Regions from separate parts of the Streptomyces sp. NPDC002104 genome, predicted to be linked through region 2. Evidence: riboswitches for the same ligand, from Rfam matches in the RefSeq annotation. Region 2 holds a riboswitch; the other holds the start of a gene.
What was found. A riboswitch is a leader RNA that binds a small molecule or an ion and turns the genes downstream of it on or off. The one in region 2 is predicted to bind S-adenosylmethionine.
Positions count from the first base shown of each region.

Region 1: another riboswitch for S-adenosylmethionine. It lies ahead of thrC (threonine synthase); the one in region 2 lies ahead of ACWCP2_RS36305 (aminotransferase class V-fold PLP-dependent enzyme).

Region 1 covers NZ_JBSFDF010000019.1:105,379-113,939, reverse strand. The annotation lists gene groL (chaperonin GroEL) at 1-406, opposite strand, end outside; gene ACWCP2_RS18560 (cold-shock protein) at 774-980, opposite strand; gene ACWCP2_RS18555 (MoaD/ThiS family protein) at 1,378-1,656, opposite strand; gene thrC (threonine synthase) at 1,693-3,042, opposite strand; SAM riboswitch class I at 3,036-3,192, opposite strand; gene ACWCP2_RS18545 (glucosyl-3-phosphoglycerate synthase) at 3,391-4,356, shown strand; gene ACWCP2_RS18540 (alpha,alpha-trehalose-phosphate synthase (UDP-forming)) at 4,452-5,921, shown strand; gene otsB (trehalose-phosphatase) at 5,923-6,777, opposite strand; gene ACWCP2_RS18530 (DUF3263 domain-containing protein) at 6,832-7,083, opposite strand; gene ACWCP2_RS18525 (extracellular solute-binding protein) at 7,163-8,479, opposite strand.
Region 2 covers NZ_JBSFDF010000081.1:1,468-10,028, forward strand. The annotation lists gene qcrC (cytochrome bc1 complex diheme cytochrome c subunit) at 42-851, shown strand; gene qcrA (cytochrome bc1 complex Rieske iron-sulfur subunit) at 848-1,909, shown strand; gene qcrB (cytochrome bc1 complex cytochrome b subunit) at 1,906-3,534, shown strand; gene trpD (anthranilate phosphoribosyltransferase) at 3,752-4,816, shown strand; SAM riboswitch class IV at 4,931-5,047, shown strand; gene ACWCP2_RS36305 (aminotransferase class V-fold PLP-dependent enzyme) at 5,293-6,702, shown strand; gene ACWCP2_RS36310 (Lrp/AsnC family transcriptional regulator) at 6,772-7,053, opposite strand; gene ACWCP2_RS36315 (rhomboid family intramembrane serine protease) at 7,050-7,772, opposite strand; gene ACWCP2_RS36320 (hypothetical protein) at 7,926-8,165, shown strand; gene ACWCP2_RS36325 (NYN domain-containing protein) at 8,206-8,561, shown strand, end outside.

The sequences.
Region 1 (8,561 bases), on a different contig from region 2:
CCTTGGCCTGCGCCAGCAGGGCGGCGGAGACGGCCTCGACGGCCTTCTCGATACCGCGCTTGAGGGCCATCGGGTTCGCACCGGCGGCCACGTTGCGCAGGCCCTCGCGGACGAGCGCCTGGGCGAGAACGGTGGCGGTGGTCGTACCGTCGCCGGCGACGTCGTCCGTCTTCTTGGCGACTTCCTTGACCAGCTCGGCGCCGATCTTCTCGTACGGGTCCTCGAGCTCGATCTCCTTGGCGATGGAGACACCATCGTTGGTGATCGTGGGGGCGCCCCACTTCTTCTCAAGGACGACGTTGCGACCCTTGGGGCCAAGGGTGACCTTGACGGCGTCGGCGAGCTGGTTCATGCCTCGCTCGAGACCGCGCCGGGCCTCCTCGTTGAACGCAATGATCTTGGCCATCTGAAGTGGTCCTCCCGGACAGCGGTGGATTGCTCCTGGACCGCGCCCGCGCCCGCGACGGACGGCCTGCGTGCCCGGCGGTTCCTTCCCGCCGGACCCTGCGGGCCTCACCGACCCGGTCCTCGTTTAGTAGCACTCTCACCCGGAGAGTGCTAACGCCAATGATTAGCACTCGACCCCCCCGAGTGCAAGCGGCTTCGGGCAACCCGGGATGAACACCCGGACGCCGCAAGGGCCCCGGACCCGCCACGCACGAGGGGCCCGCATCCGTGTCCAGGATGTGGGCCCCTCGTACATATGCCGTTGTGCCGTCGTGCGCGGCCGCTGTGCGTGACCGCGTACGTGTCGGTGGTCGATCGCGGTCGGACTAGCCGGCGGCGAGCTTGACCATGTCCGCCTGCGGACCCTTCTGGCCCTGCGAGATCTCGAACTCGACCCGCTGACCCTCTTCAAGGGTGCGGTACCCGTCCATCTGGATGGCGCTGTAGTGGACGAACACATCCGCACCACCGTCGACCGCGATGAAGCCGTAGCCCTTCTCCGCGTTGAACCACTTGACGGTGCCCTGAGCCATGCCTAACTCCCCTATTACTGGCCCTTGCGCAGGACCGCACTTCGCGGTCCCGGGTCAGAACTTGCGCCGGAACGCCTCGACCGGGGCTGAATGTATCCGCACCGCTGCTGTCTGCAACAGGTCATTCCGACGAGAATTCTGGACACAGCAAAAGATTGAAATAGGGTGAAAACCCGGAATATTCCAGGGCAACTCGGGCCGGACAAACCACGCCAAGGACCCATAGCGCACTTGCATGTTGACTCAATGTCAACCCTCACGCGACCCGCTCATATGCGGCGGGCAAGAACAGCGGAGGGGACTTCCCCAACTCTACCGCGCCCAACCAAGCAGAATTGCCCCCTCCGTTTCTTAACGGAGGGGGCAATTCTGTTTCTGCGCGGACCCGCGCGGTGGTTCAGCAGCCGCCGGCCACGGCGGGGATGATCGAGATCCCGGCGCCGTCCGGGGTGGACGTCTGCAGCCCGCCCTCGAAACGCACGTCGTCGTCGTTGACGTAGACGTTGACGAAGCGGCGCAGCTTGCCCTGGTCGTCCAGGACGCGCGCGGCGATGCCGGGGTGGCTGGTCTCCAGGGACTGGATGACCTCTTCGAGGGTCGCGCCCTCGGCGGAGACCTCGGCCTGGCCGCCGGTGTAGGTGCGCAGGATGGTGGGGATGCGGACGTTGACGCTCATGGCGCTACTGCCTTTCCGGGTGTGCAGGGAGGGAGATCAGGCCAGATTGGCGGCGCGGAACGCGTCCAGGCTGGGGCGGATGGTGGCGGTCTGGCCACCGCCTTCGGCCACCGCCTCCAGGGTCTTGAGGCCGTCACCGGTGTTCAGGATCACGGTGGTCAGCGTGGGGTCGAGCTGCCCGTTCTCGACGAGCTTCTTCGTCACGCCGACGGTCACGCCGCCCGCGGTCTCGGCGAAGATGCCCTCGGTCTGGGCGAGGAGCTTGATGGCCTCGACGACCTGCTCGTCGTTGACGTCCTCGACGAACCCGCCGGTGCGGCGCGCGATGTCCAGGACGTACGGGCCGTCCGCCGGGTTGCCGATGGCCAGCGACTTGGCGATGGTGTTCGGCTTCTGCGGGCGGACCACCTCGTGACCGGCCTTGAAGGCGGTCGAGACGGGGGAGCAGCCCTCGGCCTGGGCGCCGAAGATCTTGTACGGCTTGTCCTCGACGAGGCCGAGCTTGATCAGCTCCTGCAGACCCTTGTCGATCTTCGTGAGCTGCGAGCCGGACGCGATCGGGATGACGATCTGGTCGGGCAGCTGCCAGCCGAGCTGCTCGCAGATCTCGTACGCCAGGGTCTTGGAGCCCTCGCCGTAGTACGGGCGCAGGTTGACGTTGACGAAGCCCCAGCCCTCGCCCAGCGGGTCGCCGATGAGCTCGGAGCAGAAGCGGTTGACGTCGTCGTAGTTGCCCTCGATGCCGACCAGGTCGCCACCGTAGACACCGGCCATGACGACCTTGCCCTGCTCCAGGTCGTGCGGGATGAACACGCAGGAGCGGAAGCCGGCGCGGGCGGCCGCGGCGCCGACGGCGCCGGCCAGGTTGCCGGTGGAGGAGCAGGAGAGGGTGGTGAAGCCGAAGGCGCGGGCGGCCTCGACGGCGATGGCCACGACGCGGTCCTTGAAGGAGTGCGTCGGGTTGCCGGAGTCGTCCTTGACGTACAGCTTGCCGGTGACGCCCAGCTCCTTGGCCAGGTTCTGCGCGTCCACGAGCTTGGTGAAGCCGGGGTTCAGGCTCGGCTTCGAGGCCACGTCCGCCGGGACGGGCAGCAGCGGCGCGTAGCGCCAGATGTTGTTCGGGCCGGCCTCGATGGCGGCGCGCAGGGCTTCCGGGTCGCCCAGGGGCAGCTCGTAGGCGACTTCGAGCGGGCCGAAGCACTCGGCGCAGGCGAAGATCGGGCCGAGCTCGAAGCGGGTTCCGCACTCACGACAGGAAAGGCCGGTGGCGGGGCCGAGATCGACGGTGGCGCCGGCGGTGCCGGTTTCCGCACCATTGATCTCAACGGTTTCGGCAGAGGTTGCGACAGACTGTGCAGCCATGATGGCGAGGCCCTTTCTCCTCATCTTCCCCATGGCGCACTTCGCCATGAGACGGAATTGGCACCTTCCCTAGCCGGGGACCTCGCTGCGGCGCTGGAATGCGCGATCGCGAGACCGACTGGAGGGTTGCCGGGGCTTCAACGGGCCGTGTCCCTCTGCCCCTCTGGATGAGCGGTATGGCACCGGCACACGCGCTCTATGGCGCGCCGGTGCGTTTGTACGCGGGCCCCCCGGCATGCGGTGGACCATCGCGTTGTTCAAGACTGTAACCGAAGGCCCGGGGGGTTGAGACAGCCGTCCGAACCGCGAGATGGATCACATTTCGGGCCAAACCAGTGAACGACCAGAGCGAACGACCAGGGAGTGCTGAGGGTGCTGGAAGAGGTGGAGCGCTGGTTGGCAGACCGCTCCTGGTCCGCCGCCGACCGACCGCTCGGCCAGCTGCTTTCCGCCAAGCGGGCAGCGGGGACCACGGTGAGCGTGGTGTTGCCGGCGCTGAACGAGGAGGCGACGGTCGGCGAGATCGTCGAGGTGATCCGGCGCGATCTCATCGAGGGGCTGCCGGTGCCGCTGGTGGACGAGCTCCTCGTGGTCGACTCGGGTTCCACGGACCGCACCGCGGAGGTCGCGGCCAAGGCCGGGGCCCGGGTGGTGCACCGCGACGAGGTCCTGCCGCGGATCCCGGCGCTGCCCGGCAAGGGCGAGGTGCTGTGGCGCTCGCTGCTGGCCACCACCGGGGACATCGTCTGCTTCGTGGACGCCGACCTGCGGGATTTCTCGGCCGCCTTCGTCTCGGGGATCGTCGGCCCGCTGCTGACCGATCCGGACGTGCGGTTCGTCAAGGCGATGTACGACCGCCCGCTGGGCGACGAGTTCGGCGCCAGGGCCCACGGCCAGGGCGGCCGGGTCACCGAGCTGGTGGCCCGCCCCCTGCTCAACCTGCACTGGCCGCAGCTGGCCGGCTTCGTCCAGCCGCTGGGCGGCGAGTACGCCGTACGCCGCGAGCTGCTGGAGCGGCTGCCGTTCCCGGTGGGCTACGGGGTCGAGCTGGGCCTGCTGGTGGACGCGCTGCACACGGCCGGGCTGGACGCGCTGGCCCAGGTGGACGTGGGCGTACGGCTGCACCGCCACCAGGACGGCCAGGCCCTGGGCCGGATGGCCGCGGCGATCTACCGCACGGCGCAGGTCCGGCTCTCGCGCGGCCATCTCGTACGCCCCGAGCTGACGCAGTTCGAGCGCGGCCCGCAGGGGTTCGTACCGCGCACCTACGCCGTGGACACCGAGGAGCGGCCGCCGATGCGGGACATCGAGGAGTACGCGCGCCGCCGCGTGGCGTAACGGGCCCCGCCCCCGGCGGTGTGGTCTTCCTCTCGGTCCGGCGGACTCGCGGGCGCCGACGTTTGACCGGAGCCGGGGCGGGCTAGGTTCGCCGCATGGCTTCCCAGGTGCTCGTCGCCGCGAATCGCGGCCCCCTCTCGTACGCCCTCGCCGCGGACGGCACGCTCAGTGCCCGCCGCGGCGGGGGCGGACTCGTCTCCGGCCTCTCCAACGCCCTCGCCGAGCAGCCGGACGCGCTGTGGATCTGCGCGGCGCTCTCGGACGCGGACCGGGAGGCGGTACGGCGAGGGGTATCCGAGCCGGGCGTACGGATGCTGGAGATCGACCCGGACGTCTACGACGGCGCGTACAACGGCATCGCGAACTCGGTGCTGTGGTTCCTCCACCACCACCTGTACGAGATCCCGCGCGAGCCGGTCTTCGACGCGGAGTTCCGGCGGCGCTGGGCCTCGTACGTCACGTACAACGAGGCCTTCGCGGCGGCCCTCGCGGAGGAGGCGGCCGAGGGGGCGGCGGTCCTGATCCAGGACTACCACCTGGCCCTCGCCCCCGGGATGCTCCGGGAGCTCCGCCCCGACCTGCGGATCGGGCACTTCACGCACACCCCGTGGGCCTCCACGGAGTTCATGGACATGCTCCCGGACGACATCCGGACCCAGCTGGTCTGGGGGATGCTCGGGGCGGACCGGCTGGGGTTCCACACGTGGGGGTGGGGGTTCAACTTCATCAACTGCGCGAACGTCGACGATGCGAGCGGTGTCGCCCAGGGCCACATCCCGACCGGGACCCCGGAGCGCGGGGTGTGGCACCGCAGGGCGGCCGGCACCCCGACCGGGCTCGGGGTGAAGCGGTTCACCGAGGTGACCCCGTACCCCCTCGGCGTGGACGCGGACGAGCTGCGCGCGCTCGCGCACCGGCCCGAGGTGGACGACAAGCTGGCGGCGCTGCGGGCGGAGGTCGGCGGGCTGCGGACGATCGTCCGGGTGGACCGGACGGAGCTGTCGAAGAACATCCTGCGCGGGCTGCTGGCGTACCGGGAGCTGCTGACCACGTACCCCGAGTGGCAGGGCGAGGTGGTCCACCTGGCCTCCGCCTACCCGTCCCGGCAGGACCTGGCCGTCTACCGGGAGTACACGCAGTCGGTGCGGGAGCTGGCGGCGGAGATCAACGCGGAGTTCGGCACGGAGGAGTGGCGGCCGGTGATCGTCTCCGTCGAGGACGACTTCGCGCGGTCGCTGGCGGCGTACCGGCTGGCGGACGTGGCGCTGGTCAATCCCGTGCGGGACGGCATGAACCTCGTCGCGAAGGAGATCCCCGTCGTCTCGGAGGCGGGATGCGTGCTGGTCCTGTCCACCGGTGCGGGGGCGTACGAGGAACTCCGCGCGGACGCGCTGACGGTGAACCCGTACGACGTGACGGCCACGGCGGAGGCGCTGCACGCCGCCCTCTCCATGCCGGCGGCGGAGCGCGCCGACCGCACGAAGCGCCTGGCGGCGTCCGCCACGGCCCTCCCCCCGGCCCAGTGGTTCACGTCCCAGCTGGACGCCCTGCGCACCCCTTCCTGACTCAGGAAGGGGCGGTCAGGGCCCTGGCCAGGGCGGAGAGGAAGCTGACGACCTGGGAGGGGCCCGGCAGGGTCAGGTCCGCTCGGGCGGCGAGTTCCGGGACCTCCGCCGAGCCGCTGCACAGGAGCAGGCCCGGCATGCCCCCGGCGCGGAGCTTCTCGACCGCCGAGTACGCCGCGAGGTCGCCCAGGTCGTCCCCGGCGTAGAGCACGGCCTCCGCGCCCACCTCCGCGAGGTACTCCGTGAGCGCGACGCCCTTGTCCATCCCCGGGGGCCGCAGCTCCAGGACGGCCCGTCCCGGCTCGACCATCAGGCCGTGCCGGGCCGCCAGCCCGGCGAGGGGCTCGCGCAGGGCCGCGAAGGCGGCTTCCGGGTCGGCCGCGCGGCGGGTGTGGACGGCCAGCGCCTGGCCCTTCTCCTCGATCCAGGTGCCGCGCCACGCGCCGATCGTGTCCAGGAACCCGGGCAGCTCCGCCCGCAGCGCCGCGACCCCCGGGTGCTCGGCCGGAGCGTGCACGATGCCGGTCACGGCGTCCCAGCGCTCGGCTCCGTAGTGTCCGAGCACCACGAGGTGTTCGAGTCCGGGGACTCCGGCGAAGCCTCCGTAGCGGACGGCGACCCCGGCCGGCCGGCCGGTGACGACCGCGACGGAGCCGACCTCGGGGGCGAGGGCGGCGAGCGCGGCGACGGCTCCGGGGTGGGCCCGTGCCTGGTCGGGGTCGGGGACGATGTCGGCGAGTGTGCCGTCGAAGTCGAGGGCGACGACGGAGCGGCGCGGTGACCGGAGGAGGGCTTCCAGTCCCTCGCGCCCGGCCGTGGTGACGGGCATCGGCAGATCGTGCGGATGGCTCCCCATACGCACGACCCTAACGGCCCCGCCGGGCCACGGCTACGGCGCGGTCCACGGCCGCTACCGCCGGGCCCGCTGGGCCTCCCGGATCCGCCGCAGGCGGTTCACGGTGCCGGGTGCGTGCTGGAGCGCCCTGGGGTCGTCCATCAGCGCGTTGAGCAGCTGGTAGTACCGGACCGGGGGCATCCCCAGCCCTTCCCTTATGGCCCGCTCCTTGGCGCCCGGGCCGGGCCAGGTGCGGGCTTCGTAGGCCAGTACGGCCGCTTCGTCGGGGCTCAGCCCGGCGGGCGGCCTCTCGTCCGCGTCCGTCATACGGCCAGGTTAACTCCGGCCTCCGACAGCCCCCACCGGGCGGGGACGGGCTTCGCCGATCAGCGCCGATCAGGGCCGATCAGCGCGGCTCCGCCTTGCGGCCGGCCTCCGCGATGTCCGCGAGGATCTTCTCGGGCTGCCCGCCCGGCTGCACGGCCTTGCCGATGTTCTTCTTGACGTCCTCGCTCACGGTCGCCCAGGACTTCTTGCCCACCGGGTAGAGCCGCGCGTTGGGCAGGGCGTGCAGGAAGGTCTTCAGCTCGGCCGAGGAGGTCCCCGTGGAGCCCTCCATCGCCCGGGAGCCGCTGGTGGTCACCGGGAGCAGGTCGTACTTCTCGGTGAAGGTCGTCACGTTGTTGGCCTCGTACAGGAAGTCCAGGAACTTCCCGGACTGCTTCTGGTGGCCGGTCCTGAAGGCCATCACCCAGTCGGCGACGCCCATCGTCGGGTGGCTGACGCCGTCCGCGGTCGGCATGGGGGTCATGCCGAACTTCACGCCCTTGGCGGCGGCCTGCTTGAGCAGCGTCGGGTGCCCGTTGAGCATGCCGACCTCGCCGCGCGAGAAGGAGTCGAAGGCGGCCTGGCGGTTGAGCTTGCCCGGTTCGACGGGGCCGGTCAGGCCCCCGCCGACGAGCTTGTCGCGCAGGAACTCCAGGGTGCTGACGTTGTTCGCGGAGTCGATCGCGTACTGGTCCTCGTTGTCGGCGTAGCCTCCGCCGCCCGCGAGCAGCCACTGCATCGTCTCGGCCTGCGCCTCCTCGCGGCCCAGGGGCAGCGCGATGGGCGTCGGGACGCCGTCCGCCTTGAGCTTCTTGGCGGCGGCCTCCAGGTCGGCCCAGCTCTTGGGGTGCCAGCCGGTCTTGCCGTCCTTGGGGATGATGCCGGCCTCGGCGAAGAGCTTCTCGTTGTAGAACATCAGCCGGGTGCTGGCCACGAAGGGCATGCCGTACTGGTCGCGCCGGACCTTGCCCGCGTCGGCGAGCGGTGCGAGGAAGTCGGCCTCGGTGTTCACGGAGAGCAGTTCGTCGGCGGAGTACAGCTTGCCTTCGGCGGCGTAGTCGGCGTAGGCGCCGATCTGGGCTATGTCGGGGGCGTCGCCGGCCTTGACCATCTCGGCGACCTTGGCGTCGACGTCCTCCCAGGAGTAGACGTCGACCTGGACCTTGATGCCGGGGTTGCGCTTCTCGAAGGCCGAGGCGAGCTCCCGCCAGTAGGGCTTGGAGGAGTTTTCCGGTTTGTCCCCGTAATCGGCCGCCACGACCTTCAGGGTGACCTCGTTGTCACCGGTGAGGCCCGGCACGGCGCCGCAGCCGGTCAGCGTCACCGTGGTCAGGCACAGGGTGAGGCCGGACGCGGCGAGGTTCAGCTTTCTGGCCTGGACAGTTCGGGCCTTCACAGTTCTCGTTCCACCCCAGGTTGTTCCGTACGATTCGCGTAAAGGTCTACACCACTTTTGACCCTGGTCAACATCCACCCCC
Region 2 (8,561 bases):
CAGACACACCGACGCAGAAGATCCTGACACCGGGGTAATCCGTGAAAAAGCTCTCCGCACGACGACGCCATCCGCTGGCGGCGGTCGTCGTTCTACTCTTCGCGCTGGCGGTTACCGGGGGGCTGTACAGCGCCTTCGCGCCCGCGGGCAATGCGAAGGCCGACGAAACCGTCCAGTCCCTCGCCATCGAGGAGGGCCAGAAGCTCTACGCCGTCGGCTGCGCAAGCTGCCACGGGACCGGCGGTCAGGGTTCCTCTGACGGCCCCAGCCTGGTTGGCGTCGGCTCCGCTGCCGTCGACTTCCAGGTCATGACGGGCCGGATGCCCGCCCAGCAGCCCGGCGCCCAGGTGCCGAAGAAGCCCGTCATCTACACCCAGGCGCAGGCCGACCAGCTCGCCGCGTACATCGCGTCCCTCGGAGCCGGCCCGATCAAGCCGACCGAGAAGCAGTACGACCCGGCGGGTGCCGACATCGCGAAGGGTGGCGAACTGTTCCGCAACAACTGCGCGCAGTGCCACAACTTCACCGGTGAGGGCGGCGCACTGACGAACGGCAAGTACGCCCCGAACCTCGAGGGCGTCGAGCCGAAGCACATCTACGAGGCCATGCTCACCGGCCCGCAGAACATGCCCTCCTTCCCCGACACGACCATGCCGGAGAAGCAGAAGAAGGACATCATCGCGTACCTCCAGCACGTCAACGGCGAGAAGTCGACCAACCCCGGTGGCCTCAAGCTCGGTGGCCTCGGCCCCGTCTCCGAGGGTCTCTTCGGCTGGATCTTCGGACTGGGTGCGCTGATCGCTGTCGCCGTCTGGGTCGCGGCCCACACCGCTAAGGCCAAGAAGTCATGAGTAGCCAAGACATTCCCGAAGAGAAGTACCTGCCGAGCGAGCAGGGCGACGCGCACCACGGTGACGTGTCAGTGCCGGACGACAACCCGTTCGCCGACCCCGGTCTGCCGGTCCACCGGCCGCGGATCCAGGACATCGACGAGCGGGCCGCGAAGCGCTCCGAGCGCACGGTGGCCATGCTGTTCACGCTGTCGATGCTGGCGACCATCGCCTTCATCGCCTCGTACGTGATCCTGCCGGTCGACAAGATCGTCTACATCTTCCCCATCGGGAAGGTGAGCGCTCTCAACTTCGCCCTCGGCGTGAGCCTCGGCGTGGCCCTCTTCTCCATCGGAGCGGGCGCGGTCCACTGGGCCCGCACCCTGATGTCCGACGTGGAGGTCGCCGCCGAGCGCCACGAGATCGCGGCCCCGGCCGAGGTCAAGGCGCAGGTCCTGCAGGACTTCGCGGACGGCGCGCGCGAGTCGGCCATCGGCCGTCGCCCGCTGATCCGCAACACGATGTTCGGTGCGCTGGCCCTGCTGCCGCTCTCCGCCGTCGTGATCCTGCGCGACCTGGGCCCGCTGCCCGAGGACAAGCTGCGCAAGACCATCTGGGCCAAGGGCAAGATGCTCATCAACTCGAACACGATGGAGCCGCTTCGTCCCGAGGACATCGTCGTCGGTTCGCTGACCTTCGCCATGCCGGAAGGCCTGGAGGAGGACGCGCACGACTTCCAGCAGCAGATCGCCAAGGCCGCCCTGATGATCGTCCGCATCCAGCCGGAGAACATCAAGGACAAGAAGGAACTGGAGTGGTCCCACGACGGGATCGTGGCCTACTCCAAGATCTGCACCCACGTCGGCTGCCCGATCAGCCTGTACGAGCAGCAGTCGCACCACGTGCTCTGCCCGTGCCACCAGTCCACCTTCGACCTCTCCGACGGCGCCCGAGTCATCTTCGGCCCGGCTGGTCACGCGCTCCCGCAGCTGCGGATCGGCGTCAATGACGAAGGCTTCCTCGAGGCGCTCGGCGACTTCGAAGAGCCCGTCGGTCCCTCTTTCTGGGAGCGCGGATGAGCACTGCCACTCACACCAAAGAGCGCAAGGCTCCGGCCGGCGAGCGCGTAGCCGACTGGGCCGACGGCCGGCTGGGCATCTACAGCCTCGCCAAGGCCAACATGCGCAAGATCTTCCCGGACCACTGGTCCTTCATGCTGGGCGAGATCTGCCTCTACAGCTTCATCATCCTCATCCTCACGGGTGTGTACCTGACGCTGTTCTTCCACCCGAGCATGAACGAAGTGCACTACGACGGTTCGTACATCCCCATGCAGGGTGTCGCGATGTCGGAGGCCTTCAAGTCGACCCTGGAAATCAGCTTCGACGTCCGCGGCGGTCTGCTCATCCGGCAGATCCACCACTGGTCGGCGCTGATCTTCATCGCGGCGATGCTCGTGCACATGATGCGCGTGTTCTTCACCGGCGCGTTCCGCAAGCCGCGTGAGGTCAACTGGGTCTTCGGCTTCCTGCTGCTGGTCCTCGGCATGTTCACCGGTTTCACCGGTTACTCCCTGCCGGACGACCTGCTCTCGGGCACCGGTGTCCGCTTCATGGAAGGCGCGATGCTGTCCGTGCCGATCGTGGGCACGTACCTGTCGTTCTTCTTCTTCGGCGGGGAGTTCCCCGGCGGCGACTTCGTGGGCCGGCTCTACTCGGTGCACATCCTGCTGCTGCCCGGCATCATGATGGGCCTGCTGGTGGCCCACCTGATCCTGGTCTTCTACCACAAGCACACCCAGTTCGCGGGCCCCGGCAAGACGGAGAAGAACGTCGTCGGCATGCCGCTGCTCCCGGTCTACATGGCCAAGGCCGGAGGCTTCTTCTTCCTGGTCTTCGGTGTCATCGCGCTGATCGCGGGCATCGCCTCGATCAACCCGATCTGGGCGCTCGGCCCGTACCGCCCGGACCACGTGTCCACCGGTGCGCAGCCCGACTGGTACATGGGCTTCTCCGAGGGCCTGATCCGTGCGATGCCCGGCTGGGAGATCAACCTCTGGGGCCACACCCTGGCCCTGGGCGTGTTCATTCCGTTCACGATCTTCCCGCTGGTCCTGGCCACCATCGCGGTCTACCCGTTCATCGAGTCCTGGGTCACCGGGGACAAGCGCGAGCACCACATCCTGGACCGCCCGCGCAACGCCCCGACGCGCACGGGCTTCGGTGTGGCATGGCTGACGTGGTACGTCATCCTGCTGATCGCCGGTGGAAACGACATGTTCGCGCAGTACTTCCACCTGTCGATCAACTCGATCACCTGGTTCGCCCGCATCGGCTTCTTCGTCGGTCCGGTCATCGCGTTCATCGTCACCAAGCGGATCTGCCTCGGCCTCCAGCGCCGGGACCGGGACAAGGTGCTGCACGGTCGCGAGACCGGCATCATCAAGCGCCTGCCGCACGGTGAGTTCGTCGAGGTCCACGAGCCGCTCTCGCAGGGCAAGCTGCACGCGCTCACCTCGTACGACCAGTACGAGCCCGCCGAGATCGGCCCCACGGTCGACGAGAACGGTGTCGAGCGCAAGGCGAAGCCGCTGGAGAAGCTCCGCGCCAAGCTCAGCAGGGGCTACTACGGGGAGAACAACCAGATCCCGAAGCCCACGGTGGAGGAGTACAAGGAGATCCAGAGCGGCCACGGCCACCACTGATCTCCCGCAACACGGCTTCACACGCCTCATGTTTCGCGCAGTACGCACCACGCACTCCGCATGACTGTTTGAGGGACTGATTTCGGTCAGTCCTGGTGTCGCCACGGCGAGAGCCCCGTCCAGCGTCTGGACGGGGCTCTTTGCCGTCCCCGGGGCTGGATAGGCTGAACCCCTTCCCATTCCACGTGGAATCCTTCACGAGCAGCAGGAGCGGACCATGAACCTGGTGACCCCGGCAGGCGGCGACAGCGTGGCGGCCCGCGGCTGGCCGGGCCTTCTGGACGCCCTGCTGACCGGCCGGGACCTGGACGCCGACGACACGGCCTGGGCGATGGACCGGATCATGCGCGGGGAGGCCACCGACGCCCAGATCGCCGGCTTCGCCGTCGCCCTGCGGGCCAAGGGGGAGACCGTGGCCGAGATCAACGGTCTGGTCCGCGCCATGTACGCGCACGCCAACCTGATCGAGGTGCCGGGCCGGACGGTGGACATCGTCGGCACCGGCGGCGACGGGGCCAAGACGGTCAACATCTCCACCATGTCGGCCGTCGTGGTGGCCGGCACGGGCGCCAAGGTGGTCAAGCACGGCAACCGGGCCGCGTCCTCCGCGAGCGGCTCCTCGGACGTCCTGGAGAAGCTCGGCGTCAACCTCGACCTCACCCCCGCGCGGGTCGTGGAGGTGGCCGAGGAGGCCGGGATCACCTTCTGCTTCGCGGTCAAGTTCCACCCCGCGCTGCGGCACGTGGCGGCGGCCCGCCGGGAGCTCGGGATCCGGACCACCTTCAACTTCCTCGGCCCGCTGACCAACCCGGCGCGGGTCCGGGCGCAGGCCACCGGTGTGGCCGACGCGCGGGTGGCCCCGATCGTCGCGGGCGTCCTGGCGGAGCGGGGCTCCTCCGCGCTGGTCTTCCGCGGTGACGACGGGCTCGACGAGCTCACCACCACGGCGACCTCCCGGGTCTGGTGGGTCCGCGACGGCAAGGTCGCGGAGCAGTCCTTCGACCCGCGCGACATCGGCATCCCCCTGGTGGACGTCTCCGCGCTCGGCGGCGCGGACGCCTCGTACAACGCGGACGTGGCACGGCGCCTGCTGGCCGGCGAGACCGGACCGGTGCGCGACGCGGTGCTTCTGAACTCGGCGGCGGCCCTGGTCGCGCTGGACCCGGGCACGGGCACCCTGGAGGAGCAGCTCGCGGCCGGTGTCCTGCGGGCGGCGGAGTCGGTGGACTCCGGTGCGGCGCGCGAGGCGCTGGCCCGCTGGGTGGCGGCGAGCAACGCGTAGCGGAGCCGCCGGGAGCCGTTTCGGCAGGATCCGGCCAAGCTCGGGCAACGACCCCGGTCCGCCATGTGGACCGGGGTCTTGCGTTCGGAAGATCATGTGGCAGGATGCTCCTCAGGTCACGAGTGACAGCGTTTAGGCCCCGGCTTGCTGTCCGGCAACCCTCCTTCCGTGGCGGGGTGCCCCGGGTGATGACCAGGTCGTAGGCAGTGAGGTCTACGGCAAGCGCGGATCCCTCGAACACCAGGGGTCCTGGTCTTCTGAGGAGCGTTTTCCGTGAGCAAGCGAATGCGATAGGGCGACTCCGCCCCTTCTTCACCCCTCGGAACAGGGTCACTTCCGCGTACCCGCAGCAGCACGCCTGCGTACGCCGGCCGATCCGCGTCCCGGGGCACTCCCGTCCCCCGAACGGCCGCAGCGCCGTATCCGCGGACGGGCCCACCGAAGCCATTCACACCTGCCTGCCGGGAGATACCGCCATGTCCGCAACCCTGAACGCCACCGCCTCCGCCGTCACCGCCGTCACCGCCGCCGTCACCTCTCCGGCCGAGGGCCCTGCCTGTGCCGAGCCGCTGGCGGTCCTCGGCCGCGAGGTCACCGTGCCGCTCGTCACCGGGGGCGAGGTCACCTACGCCGCCCTCGACTACGCGGCCAGCGCCCCGGCGCTCCAGCGGGTCTGGGACGACGTGGCCGCCTACGCCCCGTACTACGGCAGCGTCCACCGCGGCGCCGGGTACCTCTCGCAGCTCTCCACCGACCTGTTCGAGCAGAGCCGGGTCACGGTCGCCGAGTTCCTCGACTGCCGCCCCACCGACCAGGTGGTCTTCACCCGGTCCACCACCGACTCCCTCAACCTGCTCGCCGCCGTCCTGCCGACCGACTGCCAGGTCTTCGTCTTCGAGACCGAGCACCACGCCTCGCTGCTGCCCTGGACGAACGCGCGGGTCACCTACCTCAACGCCCCCCGCACCCCGGACGAGGCCGTCGCCACCCTGGAGCGCGCCCTGGCCGACCGCGACCCGTACGGCCCCGCGCTGGTCTGCGTCACCGGAGCCTCCAACGTCACCGGTGAGCTGTGGCCCGTGAAGGAACTCGCCGCCGCCGCGCACGCCCACGGCGCCCGGATCGTCCTGGACGCCGCCCAGCTGGCCCCGCACCACCCCGTCTCGGTGCAGGACCTCGACGTGGACTGGGTCGCCTTCTCCGGGCACAAGCTCTACGCGCCCTTCGGCTCGGGCGTGCTCGCCGGCCGCGCGGACTGGCTGCAGGAGGCCGAGCCGTACCTCGCCGGGGGCGGCGCGTCCCGCAAGGTCGCCCGCCGCGAGGACGGCGGCGTGGACGTCGAGTGGCACACCACCGCGGCCCGCCACGAGGCCGGCTCCCCGAACGTCATCGGCGTCTACTCCATCGCCTCCGCCTGCAAGGCGCTGAACGAGGCCGGCTTCGAGAACCTCGTCGCCCGCGAGCAGCACCTCATCGCCACGGTCCGCGAAGGCCTCGCCGAGGTCCCGGCGGTCCGCGTCCTGTCCCTCTTCGGCGACGACGCCCCGCGCGTCGGCGTCATCTCCTTCGTCGTCGACGGCTGGAACAGCTCGCACTTCGCGGCCGCGCTCTCCGCCGAGTACGGCATCGGCGTCCGCGACGGCCTGTTCTGCGCCCACCCGCTGGTGCGCACCCTGCTCGGCAGCGAGCCGCAGGCCCAGGGCGAGTGCGGAGCCCCGGAGGCGGCCCCCGGCGAGCGCTCCCTCAACGCGATCCGCGTCAGCTTCGGCGCCGGCACCCCCGACGAGCACGTCGAGCGCTTCGTCCGCGCGGTGAAGGAACTCGTCGCGGACGGCGCCAAGTGGCAGTACCGCACCGAAGAGGGCCGCTGCGTCCCGGCCGTCTGATGGGCCGTGGAGCGCGCCCGGGCCGCCCGGGCCGCCGGGTTCTGCCGACGTTCCCCGGCGGGCCGGGCCCTACGCGTCCAGGCCGATCGCGAAGGCCGCTTCCAGGTCGTGCTGGGAGTACGTGCGGAACGCCACGTGGGTGTCCGTCGCCTCCACGCCCGGGATCTTGCTGATGCGGCCGGGGATGATGTCGGCCAGGTCCTCGTGCCGGGAGACCCGGACCAGGGCGATGAGGTCGTAGGTGCCGGTGACCGAGTAGACCTCGCTGACGCTGTCCAGCGCGGCGATGGCCTCGGCGATCTCGGGGATCCGGTCCACGCTGGTCTTGATGAGCACGAGTGCGGTGATCACGGTTGGCTGTCTCCCTCGACGGCAGTCACTGGTCGAACCACTCTAGTCCCACGCCGGTAGCGGGCCCACGCGTAGAGGAAGCCCACCGAGAAGCCCACCACGTGGGCTAGATAGGCGACTCCGGGCCCGCTTCCCGCCCGGTGCGCCGCCAGCCACTGCAGGCCGAACCAGAACAGCAGCACGATCCACGCGGGGAAGCGCAGCGGCAGGAAGAACAGGAACGGGAACAGGCTCGTCACCCGCGCCCTGGGGAAGAGGTACAGGAAGGCGCCCAGGACCGCGGAGATCGCCCCGGAGGCCCCGACCAGGGTCTGGCCGGAGGAGGAGTGGGCCGCCGCGTACGCCGCCAGGGCCAGGTAGCCCGTACAGACGTAGAAGCAGAGGAACACGGCCCGGCCCATGCGGCGCTCCGTCATCGCCCCGAAGACGTAGAGGAAGAGCATGTTGCCCAGCAGGTGCAGCCAGCTCCCGTGCACGAACAGGGCCGTGAGCGGAGTGAGCGCCGCCCGGCCCGAGCCGGTGAACAGCTCGTCGGGGACCACGCCCCAGCGCCGGAAGTACGCCGTCCCGTTCGCGAGCAGCTGGTCACCCGTCCCGTAGACCGGGTTCAGCCCCGACGCCGGGCTCAGCACGAACACCACGCAGCAGCCCGCGATCAGCGCGTGGGTGATCACCGGGCCCCGGGCGGCCTCGCGTACGGCCTGCCACCTTACGATCATGCGACCGAGCATGACCCAGCCGGGCCCACCCGCGGGTGCGGCAGGCCGTAGGGTTACGAGCTACGCACGCACGCACGTACCCGTGACGACACGGGCGGGTGTACCGCGCGCGTCCGTGTACGCGATAGAAGGATAGAAGGAGAGAGCGGCCTGATGACGGTTCCCCTGCCGACCGACACCACCCGGTGGCGCTGCACGCTGTGCGGCAACCTCACGCGTTTCGACGTCACCCGTTCGTCGAAGGTCGTGGAGTACGTCCACCTGGACCTCGCCGGGGAGCCCAAGGTCGAGGAGCGCGAGGTGGTCAATGAGACCATCGAGTCGGTCCGCTGCCGCTGGTGCAACGCGGTGGACCAGATCGAGCTCGTGGACAGGCCGGGCGCGGACTCCTGAAGGAGCCCCGCCCGCAGGTGAATGACGGTAGGGGTGACGGATTGTGGAGCCAGCAAGCGGCGCTGAGCCGGCCGACGCGGCCGGTGACGCCGCCGAGGCACTCGACCGCCCGCTGCCGGAAGGCGTGCGGCGCCGGGTCGTCGCGCTCGTCTCGGACGCCTTCGGCGGACTGACGGTCGCGGACCTCCCGGCGCAGCTGCGCCAGTACGCCCGTTTCACCCCGACACGGCGCGCCAAGTTCGCGGGCAACGCCATGGCCACGGCCGTGGAGAGCGACCCCGTCTTCCGTGGCCGGGTCGCGGAGAAGCTCCGCGAGGCGCAGGCCGACCTGGCCTCCGCGCTGGAGTCGGGCGCCCCGCCCGCCGCCGCCGACCCGCTGGACGTGGCGGCCGCCGC